3 regions of the Paenibacillus sp. J22P169 genome follow, and region 2 is predicted to be linked to each of the others. Evidence: riboswitches for the same ligand, from Rfam matches in the RefSeq annotation. Region 2 holds a riboswitch; each other region holds the start of a gene.
The links. Region 2 has a riboswitch for cyclic di-GMP ahead of AC58QG_RS18285 (sensor domain-containing diguanylate cyclase). Riboswitches for the same ligand answer to the same signal wherever they lie in the genome.

Region 1 (4,231 bases), on a different contig from region 2:
CTTCCCTAGCGAAGCTTGGGGGAACATCCCCCGCAAGCTTTGGGACAAAGCCCGCGACGAAGCCTTCGACGCGGTGAAAGACAACGTGCCGCTGCACATCGTCGGCAGCGATATCGACCCTGCTGCCATCGAAGTGGCAGAGGCGGCCGCCAAGGCAGCTGGACTGACGAAGCAGTTCCAGCTAAAGGTTGAGCCGATCGCCAAGGCGCGCCCGCGCGGCGACTATGGCTGCTTGATCACCAACCCGCCGTACGGCGAGCGTCTTGGTGAAGCACCGGATGTTGAGCTGGCGCTGCGCGAGCTCGGCGCATTAACGCGTCCGATGCCGTCGTGGAGCCTATTCATCCTAAGCCCAAGCACACAACTCGAACATTATATGAACCGCCGCGCCGACAAGAAGCGCAAGCTGTTCAACGGACGGATCGAGTGTAATCTGTTCCAATATCTAGGTCCCTTGCCTCCGCGCAGAAGAGACTAGTTAAACAAAATCCCTCACAATGACCTCTATTCTCGCTTGCATTCGTCAGCAGCCAGACCGAGCCTTGTGAGGGATTTCTGTTATCCTGATGTTCTGTTATTGATGTTCTGTTACTGATGTTCTGTTACTGATGTTCTGTTACTGATGTTCTGTTATCCTGATGCTCTTTTATTCAACAACCTCTACCAACTCCAATGGCAGCCCATCAGGATCAGCGAAAAACGTATAAAGATTCCCTGTGATTGGATCAATGCGAACAGGCTCAACCGCGATGCCCTTCGCTTCGAGTTCTTGTACACTTTGCTCCATGTCTGTAACAACAAAAGCCAAATGCCGTAAACCCCGCGCCTCTGGTTGATTCACACGTAAGGGCGGATTCGGAAACGAGAACAATTCAATCTCTTGCTCGGTTTGCCCAATACGCAAATCCAATTTATACGAATCTCTCTCAGCGCGATAGGTTTCCTGAATGACCGTGAGTCCCAGTAGCTCCACATAGAAATGCTTGGAGTGCTCGTAATTCGAACATATAATTGCAACGTGATGCATCTGCTTTAAATCCAATTTGATCATACCTCCCGACAAAGAAAAAAACCGCATGCTGGGCTGCTCCCATCCTGCGGCTTATCCTCTTATTTTACCCTGCTGCTTGCATGGTTTCAACAATTTTATGTAGAACTTCATCAGCATGCTCGTATGCGACTTGGCAAGTACCTGCAGCGTGGTGTCCGCCTCCGCCATTTTGAAGCATCAAGTCACCAATGTTCGTTAACGCTGTACGATTGACAATGCTGTGACCACATGCGAATACGCAGTTTTGTTTATTTCGGCCATCCACGATCCAAATCGACGTATTTTGCTCTGGATGGAGCGCATAAACCATAAAACGATTGCCTGGATATATCGTCTCTACATCGCGAAGGTCCGTAATAATAACATTGCCTTCTACCCGCGTGTAGGTTTGCAGCATGTCCCTGTAAAGGGCATCCAACTCAAAGTAACGAGCTACACGCTCTTTGACATCTGGCAGCTCCATAATCTCGCTAACGGACTTCGTTGCACAATGTGCAACCAGATCCTCCATCAACTGATAGTTGCTGATTCGGTAATCCCGATAACGCCCCAACCCTGTACGAGCATCCATGATAAACGAAAGCAAATCCCACCCGTTCGGATTCAAAACATCTTCTTTGCTAAACTGAGCAGAGTCCGCTTTATCTACACCTTGCATAATATCGTCGATATCACGGAAGGTTTCTTTGCCGCCATAGTAATCATAGACAACGCGTGCGGCGCTTGGAGCGAGCCGAGTTTCCCCTTTAAACGAAACCTCTTCACCCATCCGTGTCAGTTCACTTGCATGATGATCAAACCATAATCCGCAGCCTGGAACATAAGGCACATTGGCCAAAATATCATTCTCATTTACTTCAATAAGGCCGTCCTGCATATCTTTGGGATGGACAAATTTCATTTCATCCACCATGTTTAATTGTTTGAAGAGCATCGCGCATACTAAACCATCGAAATCAGAACGTGTGATTAATCTCATGCCATGCATCTCCTTTGATATAGTTCTTAAGAACTACGAGTTATGATGGTCATATTATATCAGCTAGTGTCGATACGTGACAATGAGAAAATCACTCGCCATACGCATGGCATGATTTCTGATTATAAAAAAAAGAACGATTCACCTAAATAGGTTGAACCGCTCTCAATTTGGAGGATAGGCACTGAAATAATCTTGTTAAAAAACCTTCGATTTGAGCCATTGGGGGCATTTTCACTGACAGCTTAACTTCGCCCTTCCAGTAGAAAATGAGAATGCTATTGTTTCTTCCGTGAAACATTTCAACATCCCAACAAGCTTCGTTCAATGCATATTCTTCTCGGTTTATCATGAGCTTAGGTCCATCCGTGGATGGCACCAAACGCGCAACATGGTTACCGCATAACGATGTTGCTTTCTGTTCATCCTGCAATTGCTCTTCCGATTTCATGCCGCTAGGGCCTCCTTCGTTCAACTTGTTCCATTTGTTTTAATTTGCTTCGCTATGACAGAGAAAAACCCCACCTTAGTGAACCGACTAGAGGGGTTCTTAAGTGAATTCCCAATCGTTCGGCGGCTGGCTGGCCGTTTGTCCTTTTCAGGAGAAGAGAGGCCCCTGTAGCTTTGCGTCACTGGCTTTCGCCAGCTTTGCCTTTATCGAGATGACTTACAAATTCTGATTAGATGAAGCGATAAACGAGACATCCTACACTCTCAAGAATAAGGGATGACGATTTGAATTCGAATAGTTCGCAGGAACTATTTTTACGAATTCCATCAAAATGTTTGCATTTTCGACGTTATTTTTACCGAATTTTGACGTTTTGTGCCTTTCCAATAGAAAATGGACCCTACCAAAGACAAAATAGCAATCACGAGAAAGAGCGTTTGACCTCCATATGAAACCAATAAGAAGCCGCCAATCCATGGCCCCATAAAATGTCCGATATTCGTTAACGTTTGAGCACCATAGTAGGTTCCACGCATTTGTTCAGGCGCCAGCTTATCAATCAACATGTTTGCTGCCGGATAGTTTAGAATTTCACCAAATGTGAAAATTCCCATGGAAATAATGAGCCATATGAGCGAGTGCGAGAAAGCAAACCCGATATCTCCTAATGCGAACATTAAATTCCCAACGACAATGGCTGTTAACGGTTTATACCTCTCCGCCCATTTACCGAGCGGTATCTGCATAACAATAACGACGATGGCATTGGCGCTCATGAGAATCGCAAACATTTTGACCCCATTAGCAAAATCTCTCTGGAGGTACTGCGACAACGTTACCATAACCTGAGAGTACCCAATCGCCCCGATAATTCCCCCGACAATGTACAAACGGAAGGTCATATCCTTACGAATGACTCCCCACGCCGAACGGAAAGTCACAATCGCTTTCTTCTCACCTTCGATTTTCTTAATGCCGAACTTAATAAGAAGTGCGTAAAGCGTAATGCCATAGATTAAATAAATAATACCCGTGAGCAAAAATGGCAAAGCTCCATTCATTGTCGCAAAGAATGCTCCCAACAATGGACCTACAGCCACACCTACGTTAATCGCCATGTATCGAAGTGAAAATACCTGCCTCCTTTTGGACGTCTCTGTGAGATCTGCCATTAAGGCTTGCGACACGGGCTCGTAGAATGAGCGGCAAAGTCCATTCAACATATTAAGCAGCATAAATAGGACTGGTAACTTCACTACGCCGAAGCCAAGGAATACGAATCCCCACCCGAAGAGCGCCGCGAGCATGATCACGCGTCGTCCAAAACGATCTGACAAGGTGCCCCCGACAAAACCGCCGAAAGTACCCGCTAAAGCCCCCATGCCAATGACGATCCCAATAAGCCCTGGGCTCATGTCCGAATGCTTAGCCAAATAGATCGCTAGAAAAGGTAAACTCATGGAGGACGCAGCCCGGGCCATGACCGTACCTAAGAGTAGCGTATGTACGATAGGATGATAGGATTGAAGAAAATAACGTATACGATTCATAGACGATGACTCCTCTCGCAGACACACGAATTACCCTACGGTTAATTAATTGACGCCGAATTTCAATTATACACGAAAAGCGCGGAATGTGTCGTAATTTCGAACTGGGAACTTCAGCTTTTTCTATGTGCCTTCACTCAGATGGTATTTATTGGGTGAAGGTTTTATAATGGCGATATGGAGGTGCTAGCGATGAAAAT
Region 2 (4,231 bases):
TATATATTACATGACGTTAAGTTTGACGTGCGGCCTGTAACGTTCTCTTTTCATTTAGACCAAGAGTCCGAGCTGTTGACGTATGAATTTCATCAATAAGCTCAGGATGTTTCAGAAGTGACACACCATAACTCGGAATCATCTCTTTAATTTTCGGTTCCCATTCCTTGATATGTTCCGGGAAACATTTGGTTACTAGCTCTAGCATGACCGAAACCGCGGTGGAAGCTCCAGGAGAAGCCCCGAGCAAAGCCGCTAATGAGCCGTCAGCTGAACTAATAACTTCCGTACCAAACTGAAGCGTTCCTTTGCCAGCAGCAGTGTCTTTAATAACTTGTACACGTTGACCCGCTACAACTAGCTCCCAATCTTCACTTTTGGCACTTGGGATAAATTCCCGCAGCTCTTCCATGCGCTTTTCTTTCGATAACATGACTTGCTCGATCAGGTATTTGGTCAATGACATATTTTTGGCACCTGCCGACAACATCGTCACGAGATTATTCGGTTTTACCGAAGTAACCAAATCGAACATAGAACCGGTTTTCAAAAATTTTGGTGAGAACCCGGCAAATGGTCCAAATAACAACGACTTTTTATTATCGATAAATCGTGTGTCTAGATGCGGTACAGACATTGGTGGAGCTCCAAGCTTCGCTTTGCCGTACACTTTGGCATGGTGCTGCGCGACAACATCTGGATTATTACACACCATGAAAATTCCGCTTACTGGGAAACCTCCAATATTTCGCCCTTCAGGGATACCGGATTTTTGCAGTAGATGCAGACTTCCACCACCACCGCCGATAAAGACGAATTTAGCCGTATGGCGCTCAACACTACCGCTGTTGATATTACGTATTTTCAATTCCCAAGAGCCATCACCAGTACGTCTCATATTATCAACACTGTGTTTGTACTTGATATCGACGTTCTTAGTTTTTAAGTGATCGAACAGTATACGCGTTAAAGCACCAAAGTTAACATCCGTACCGGAGTCAATTTTGGTTGCTGCAATCGGTTCATTCGATGGACGATCTTTAATAATAAGTGGAATCCATTCCATTAGCTTTTTAGGGTCATCGGAATATTCCATACCTTGAAACAGGGAGTTATTCGACATGGCTTCATACCGTTTCTTTAAAAACGATACATTTTGTTTCCCAAGAACCATACTCATATGAGGCAATGGCATGATAAAGTCTTGGGGGTCACGAATTAGCTTGCTGTTTACAAGATAGGACCAAAACTGCATGGAATGCTGAAACTGTTCATTAATTTGGATTGCTTTACTAATATCTACAGATCCGTCTGGTTTCTCGGAAGTGTAATTAAGCTCGCACAGTGCTGCATGCCCTGTACCAGCATTATTCCATTCGTTAGAGCTTTCCTCTCCAGCTTTTTCGAGCTTCTCAAAGACTTTAATTTCCCATTCCGGCACTAATTCTTTCAGAAGTGTCCCTAAGGTCGCACTCATGATTCCAGCACCAATTAAGATGACGTCTGTTGTAGTTTGTCTGTTGCTCATTTTAACCATCCTTATACCCTGAAATTTACAGAAAGGATACAGGCGCGCCTGCTTAAGCGTAACAGCAAGCCAGGTCGCGGCCTAATCACACACCTTTTCTGGATCAACAATAAGCCTATCGATAAAATATTTATTTACTATTATATGATAGTTATAAGCCTTAGGACAAGAAGTGCAGGAAAGAAGTCTTATCGGAATTATGAATAATTACAAATTTTCCAATCTTCATCATTATCCTGCTCCTCATGTTGATAAACCATCCATCGTCTTTTTCTTATTTCTTAGCCAACATCATGAAATGCTTGTATCTGGGCGGATTCGTTGAAATGGCGACTAAGCCGTGTATTTTACCTAATGTGGTAAAAAAATGGGTCGACTTTACCTTTCTTAATTGAATTCGACAAAAGCACGCATTTATCGCTATATACAGGTAATTTTACCCTCCTCTATAATAGTTAAATAGTAATAGACTCAATGGGTACGGCACGGTATTTGAAGATCAAATTGAAAAGGGCAAATCATCGGAAACGATGAGACGCAAAGCCATGGCCTAACGCATTCCTCATGGAATGCTATGGTTGACAGGTTGCCGGATATGAAGGGATGATCCTTTATTCGGGATTGTCCTTTTTTTATTTCGGGAAACGGGTAGGAGGGGCTCTCATGCATCACTCGCTAGCGGAAAGTTATAATGTTGTACTTGTCTTACTTTCTTTCGTTATTGCGTTGCTTGCCTCATATACGGCTTTAAATTCAGCTCGGAAAGTGTCCACTTCAGAAGGATGGCATCAGAAAAGTTGGATACTTTGTAGTGCCCTTGTCATGGGTGTAGGCGTATGGTCCATGCATTTCATCGCGATGCTAGCTTATCATTTGCCCCATGGCGTCACGTATCATATTTCAATTGTCAGTATCTCTATTCTAGTAGCGGTCGGGGGTGCACTGATCGGTCTCCTAGTGGCCTTTCAAGCCAGCTCCATTCGTTCACGCTTCCTTATTGGAGGTACCTTCATGGGGTTAGCGATTAGCGGCATGCATTATATCGGTATGGCAGCTTTACAAAATGTGACCATCCACTATAGGCTCGTACCGTTTACGCTATCGATTGTGATTGCTATTTTCGCATCCATTACGGCGCTTTATTTCTTTTTTAAACGCAACCAACAGAGACTATTAACTAGCAGCCTGATCATGGGCACTGCTATTGCTGGGATGCACTATATGGGCATGTTATCGGCTGAGATATCGTTCCCTACGGTCATTCATCCTCATAGTGCCAATGCTATGAATATGGACTTCTATGTCGTGGCTATGTATGTGGCCTTTGGAACATTGCTCATCTTTGCAATCAGCTTTATTAGTTCTTTATCCGTAGATCGACGACTAGCCGAACAGATTGCGCTCAAAGCTTCCATTTTAGAATCAGCTATCGATTGTATCTTCATGTTTAAACCTCAAGGCTGGATCATAGAATTCAATCCTGCGGCAGAAAGTCTCTTCGGATACACGCGCAAAGAAGCGCTGAAACGTACATTATTCGATCTTCTATTGCCTTTCGATCAAGATGGACAAGATGCTGCTCTATTGTATCAATTGTTAAGTCTGAAGGCTGAATCCATCATTGGCAAACGATTCGAAATTACGGCCTACCGCGCTGATCGCAGTACATTTCCTGCTGAAATTATCATCACGGATATGGTGTATGGGGGGAAACCGATTTTCACGGCTTACCTCAGGGATTTAACTGAAAAAAGGAAGTCGGAAGAACTCATCCATCAGTTAGCGTACTTCGATTATTTGACCGGATTACCCAATCGCAATCAATTAAATGAGCAGTTCCAACAGGCTCTTTCCCATGCGCAGAAATACCAGGAAACCTTAGGCGTTGTGTATTTGGATATTTACCGATTCAAATGGATTAATGATTCTTTCGGTCATCTGGTTGGGGATCATACCTTACAGAAATTTGCTTCCATACTTTCGAGTAGTTTACAGGAAAAGGGCTCGGTCTTCAGACTTAGCGGGGATGAATTCGTCATCTTACTTCCCCAAGGGAATCAAGTATCCCTGATCGAACAAGCTCAGACCATCATCACCTTGCTGAAAATGCCTTTTCGTATGGAAATCGGTGATATTTACGTTTCTACAAATATGGGGATTTCCATGTATCCCTACGATGGAGATACCTTGGAACAATTGCTCAAACATGCAGATCAAGCCATGTATGCAGCCAAGGAACAAGGTCGAAATAATTTCCAATTTTATAAGAAAGGCATGCAAATGAAAGTTTCCCAGCGAACTGTGTTTGAACAATATTTGCAAGGCTAACCTCCTCCTCTGATTATTCTCCCCCCTTTCAGGGCACGCTAAACCGCATGGTAATGTAAGGGAATTGGGGGAATTGGCATGATCGAGCGCATCCGTGCTGAGTTGAACAATCCAGCTGACCTATTCTATGACACCCTAGACAATGGCTATATGCAAATGGAAGTGATCTACTTCCCATCTCTTTGTGATCTGGCTTTAATCAAAAATGGATTAACGGTTCCTTACTCTTACTGCTTTAATCCAGAAGAATTCGATCGCATGATTCATGCGAACCCTGCTTTTAGCAAAGACAATCAGCCCGATCACTGGACTCGGTTGTTGCTGAAAGGCACAGTCCTCTTTCAAATCGAAGATCAGGTCTACCGCTATGACGTG
Region 3 (4,231 bases), on a different contig from region 2:
TGTACGTATGTATGTTTAAAAGAACTATACGCGCCCGATACGATTCGAACGTACGACCTACAGTTTAGGAAACTGTTGCTCTATCCTGCTGAGCTACGGGCGCATAGTATCGTCATTCTAACACGAGATGTTTTCGGGGTGCAACCCATTTTAACCCATGTGTATGCAGGAGGTTTCCTTTGAGCAAGGAATGTACATAGTGGATAAAGAAATAGATATAGCATTTAACGTAATTTGTTGTTAAACCAATAGAAAGTAGGTGTCGTATGGAGCAACGTCCCGTGATTCAACTCACCAGTTCCAAAGCTGAAACCGTACTTGATGTTATTTCCCTGTTCATAATCATAAGTATGATCGCTTATGTCGCCTACGTGTGGCACGATATGCCTGAGCGAATTCCGATGCATTTTAACGGTAAAGGGGAGATCGATGGTTGGGGGAACAAAATGAGCCTAATTGCCTTACCACTGATAGGCGTTATCAGCTACATTGGCTTGACCCTCCTAAGCAAGGTCCCTCACGTGTATAATTATCCGTCACCAATTACGCCACATAATGCCCGTGGACAATACCAGAATGCTCGTTTATTTATGAACAGTTTAAAAGCGGTGATTGTGATTCTGTTTGGCTTTATTGAATGGTCTGTTATCCAAAGTGCAAAAGAGGGCAACGCCGACCTCAATTGGTGGGTGTTAGGCTTCATTTTATTGATGCTGTTTGGCACGATCATCTTCTTCATCGTACGTTCGATACAATTAAAGTAAAGGAGGTGAGCGGAAATGACGGTTTATGTTGGTTTTCTGCGTGGGATTAATGTAGGAGGCAAGAACAAGATCAAAATGGCCGATTTGAAAAAGACGCTGGAGGCCTCAGGGTTAGCACATGTACAGACCTATTTGCAAAGCGGCAATGTGCTGTTCCAATCAGAGGAGTCCAGTGAAACGCTAAGACCGCGTATTGAAAAAGCAATCAGCGATGCGGTAGGCGTAGCGCCTACCGTTATTTTGCGTACCGCAACGGAGCTAGCTAAACTTGTAGCGAACTGCCCTTATGACGCAGAGGCTTTGTCCGAAGCAGAGAGCATTCAAATTTCCGTGCTAACGGAAGAAGCCCCGCAGCAGACATTCACCGACATCTTATCCAAAGGACAGAGTGAAGTGGATGAATTTCAAATACGGGGCTGCACGATATATTTTCTGTTTCGGCAAAGTGTGTTGGATTCGAAGCTGGCAAGCAACATTCAGAAGCTTGGCGACCAAACGACGACTCGTAATTGGAATACGATGAGCAAGCTCGTAGAGCTTGCAGAGGCCTTACAGCCAAGCCAATAAGCTGTCGGAAGGGCTAAACCTTTAAGCTTTTCCCCGTAATTTTCGGAAAAATTGCGTTAGCATCGTCGAACACTCTTCTTGCAAAACGCCACTCACCACATCGACACGATGATTGAATCGATCCTCCTGCAGCAAGTTCATCAACGTTCCCGCACAGCCTGCCTTCGGATCCACCGTACCGTATATCACCTGCGGAATTCGTGCTTGTACGATCGCACCTGCGCACATCGGACAAGGCTCCAGCGTCACATAAAGCTGGCAGTCCAAAAGGCGCCAAGCCTGCAGATGTTCGCTCGCCTGTTTAATGGCAATCATCTCCGCATGCGCGAGAGGATCTAGGGTTGTTTCACGTAAATTATAGCCGCGGCCAATGATTTGACCTTGATGGACGACGACGGCGCCAATCGGTACTTCGCGGATGGCTTCAGCTTTCAGCGCCTCGCCAATCGCTTCTTTCATCCAGGGGATATGTTGATCCACAGGGGGACACCTCGCAATAATAGTTTATCCACATGTGTATAAAAATCCGAACAAATATTCGTTGTTAACAAGCTGTGGATAACAATGTGGATAACTTATAAACCTGTGGATATTTAATCCACTACACATTCATACAATAAAAACATGGCCCATGCAAGGATTTTAGTTGAAAGAAATATCCAGGCTACGTATAATGGTGGTAATAGTGGGTCTTTTAGACCAGTTTGGCCCAAGGATAGATCATTAAGACCAGAAACAATATATCTACATAAATGAATAGCAGGGTTCGACAATGGCAAACTTGCTGAAAGGCAAGGACGCAAAGCTGAGGGTCTACGGTTCTTATGAACTATGGCAGCCTGGTTACCGAAAATCGATGCTTTTTTTGATTGCGGTGATAGGCTGTCCCTGTGTGGGGGCAGTCTATTTTGTGCGGAAAATTGTTATGAAATCCATCATTAAGGGAGGGTGAAGATGAGCATGGCGATGAAGCAGGATGCTTTGAAGCGATATGGGAGTAAAGAAGGATATGATGTGGAGGTATTAATTGATTGCCGAGCTGTAGTGGCGAAGGATGATTTCGTGGCAACAGGTATTCTTACCTATGCACAAGGAGACATTATGGAAATTGAGTTGCCGGAATATGAGGTATTTCAGCTTGGTGATAAGGCGAAATTGACGTTATACACCAAATCGGGTTTATTCGTTTTTCATTCGACAATCGTAGCTAGAGAGCCTGGTTCACTCATCGTGATCAATCCACCTGAGAATCGGAAGAAGTTTTCAGAGAAACGGGAGTTCCCGCGGGTAGAAGTGAAGAACATAGGTCACATAGCAGGATTCCAAAATATAACCCAAAAAGAGCAGCATCAATTGGAAAATCCAATTGGAATTTCGATAAAAAATATTTCCATGAATGGAATTGGCTTTACCATAAATGATAATTCGATGATCGATGGTATTCTTCACAAAAAATGTCTGCTGCAAGTCGAGCTGGATTTAGGCTTTGAAATGCCTTGCATGTTGGAAATTATAAGGAAAGAAAAGCAAGAGGACGTCTACTACTACGGGGCCAGCTTCGAGAGCGTTCCTGCGGAACAAAGCAATGCGCTGCGCGGTTTTATTCTGCGAAATCAGATCCAAACCTACTTCGAGCAGAAGCGGGATGAAGAGTTCAAAAAAGCAATGGAAAAAAAGTCTGCAGCCAATCAATAGCTTGCAGGCTTTTTTTTGCCCTCCAAGTACTATATAATAAGAAGGATGATTTTCGAAAATTAAGGAGTTGTAAACGACAATGGCTTTGAAAGCAGGTATCGTCGGTCTACCGAACGTAGGAAAATCGACATTGTTTAATGCAATTACACAGGCGGGGGCAGAATCTGCGAATTATCCGTTCTGTACGATCGATCCGAATGTTGGGGTAGTAGAAGTACCAGACGAGAGATTGCAGAAGCTGGTAGAAATCGTTGTGCCTAAGAGCATTGTGCCGACGGCCTTCGAATTCGTTGACATTGCGGGTTTGGTTAAGGGTGCGAGCAAAGGCGAGGGCCTTGGAAATAAATTTCTAGCACACATCCGTGAAGTCGATGCGATTGTGCATGTTGTGCGTTGTTTTGAGGATGATAATATTACTCACGTTTCTGGGAAAGTCGATCCGATTGGCGACATCGAGACGATTAATCTTGAATTGATTTTGGCAGACATTGAGTCGGTTGATAAAAAGATCGAGCGTTCACGCAAAAACCTCAAAGGCGGCGACAAGAAAGTTGTAGCTGAGGTTGAGTGTTTGGAACGTATCAAAGAAGCCTTATATAATGATATGCCAGCACGCAGCTTGGATTTGACAGATGACGAGCGTCTTCTAGTTCGCGATCTTCATTTGCTGACGATGAAGCCAGTGCTCTACGCGGCAAACGTGAGTGAAGATGAAGTTGCAACTGCGGACGACAATGCATACGTTAAAATTGTGAAGGAATTCGCTGAGAAAGAAAACAACGAAGTTGTTTCTATTAGTGCGAAGGTTGAATCCGAAATCGCTGAGCTGGAAGACGAAGAAAAAGCCATGTTTTTGGAAGAGCTGGGACTTCAAGAGTCCGGCTTGAATAGATTGATCAAAGCAGCGTACAGAAAGCTAGGCTTGTACACGTATTTCACGGCTGGTGTTCAAGAGGTTAGAGCATGGACGATCCGTAAAGGAACGAAGGCTCCTCAAGCGGCTGGCGTGATTCATACGGATTTCGAACGTGGATTTATTCGTGCAGAGGTTGTTTCTTATAACGATTTGGCTGCTGCGGGATCCATGGCGGGAGCTAAGGAAAAAGGCCAAGTACGTCTTGAAGGTAAAGAGTACGTGGTTAATGACGGCGACGTTATGCATTTCCGTTTCAACGTTTAATTGTTAATAAAAATAAGAAAGGAGT

Region 1: another riboswitch for cyclic di-GMP. It lies ahead of AC58QG_RS12280 (hypothetical protein); the one in region 2 lies ahead of AC58QG_RS18285 (sensor domain-containing diguanylate cyclase).
Region 3: another riboswitch for cyclic di-GMP. It lies ahead of AC58QG_RS30150 (PilZ domain-containing protein); the one in region 2 lies ahead of AC58QG_RS18285 (sensor domain-containing diguanylate cyclase).

Annotation. Positions count from the first base shown of each region.
Region 1 covers NZ_JCAUAO010000001.1:2,675,913-2,680,143, forward strand. Annotated here, with positions in the region: gene AC58QG_RS12265 (THUMP domain-containing class I SAM-dependent RNA methyltransferase) at 1-478, shown strand, start outside; gene gloA2 (SMU1112c/YaeR family gloxylase I-like metalloprotein) at 647-1,042, opposite strand; gene AC58QG_RS12275 (exopolyphosphatase) at 1,116-2,030, opposite strand; gene AC58QG_RS12280 (hypothetical protein) at 2,176-2,481, opposite strand; cyclic di-GMP riboswitch class I at 2,600-2,693, opposite strand; gene AC58QG_RS12285 (MDR family MFS transporter) at 2,808-4,031, opposite strand; gene AC58QG_RS12290 (TIGR01777 family oxidoreductase) at 4,224-4,231, shown strand, end outside.
Region 2 covers NZ_JCAUAO010000003.1:91,355-95,585, reverse strand. Annotated here, with positions in the region: gene AC58QG_RS18295 (malate:quinone oxidoreductase) at 17-1,528, opposite strand; gene AC58QG_RS18290 (hypothetical protein) at 1,728-1,853, shown strand; cyclic di-GMP riboswitch class I at 2,031-2,122, shown strand; gene AC58QG_RS18285 (sensor domain-containing diguanylate cyclase) at 2,192-3,856, shown strand; gene AC58QG_RS18280 (spore germination protein) at 3,935-4,231, shown strand, end outside.
Region 3 covers NZ_JCAUAO010000010.1:16,748-20,978, forward strand. Annotated here, with positions in the region: tRNA gene AC58QG_RS30130 (tRNA-Arg) at 30-103, opposite strand; gene AC58QG_RS30135 (DUF1648 domain-containing protein) at 267-764, shown strand; gene AC58QG_RS30140 (DUF1697 domain-containing protein) at 780-1,331, shown strand; gene tadA (tRNA adenosine(34) deaminase TadA) at 1,353-1,811, opposite strand; cyclic di-GMP riboswitch class I at 2,096-2,182, shown strand; gene AC58QG_RS30150 (PilZ domain-containing protein) at 2,286-3,026, shown strand; gene ychF (redox-regulated ATPase YchF) at 3,106-4,206, shown strand.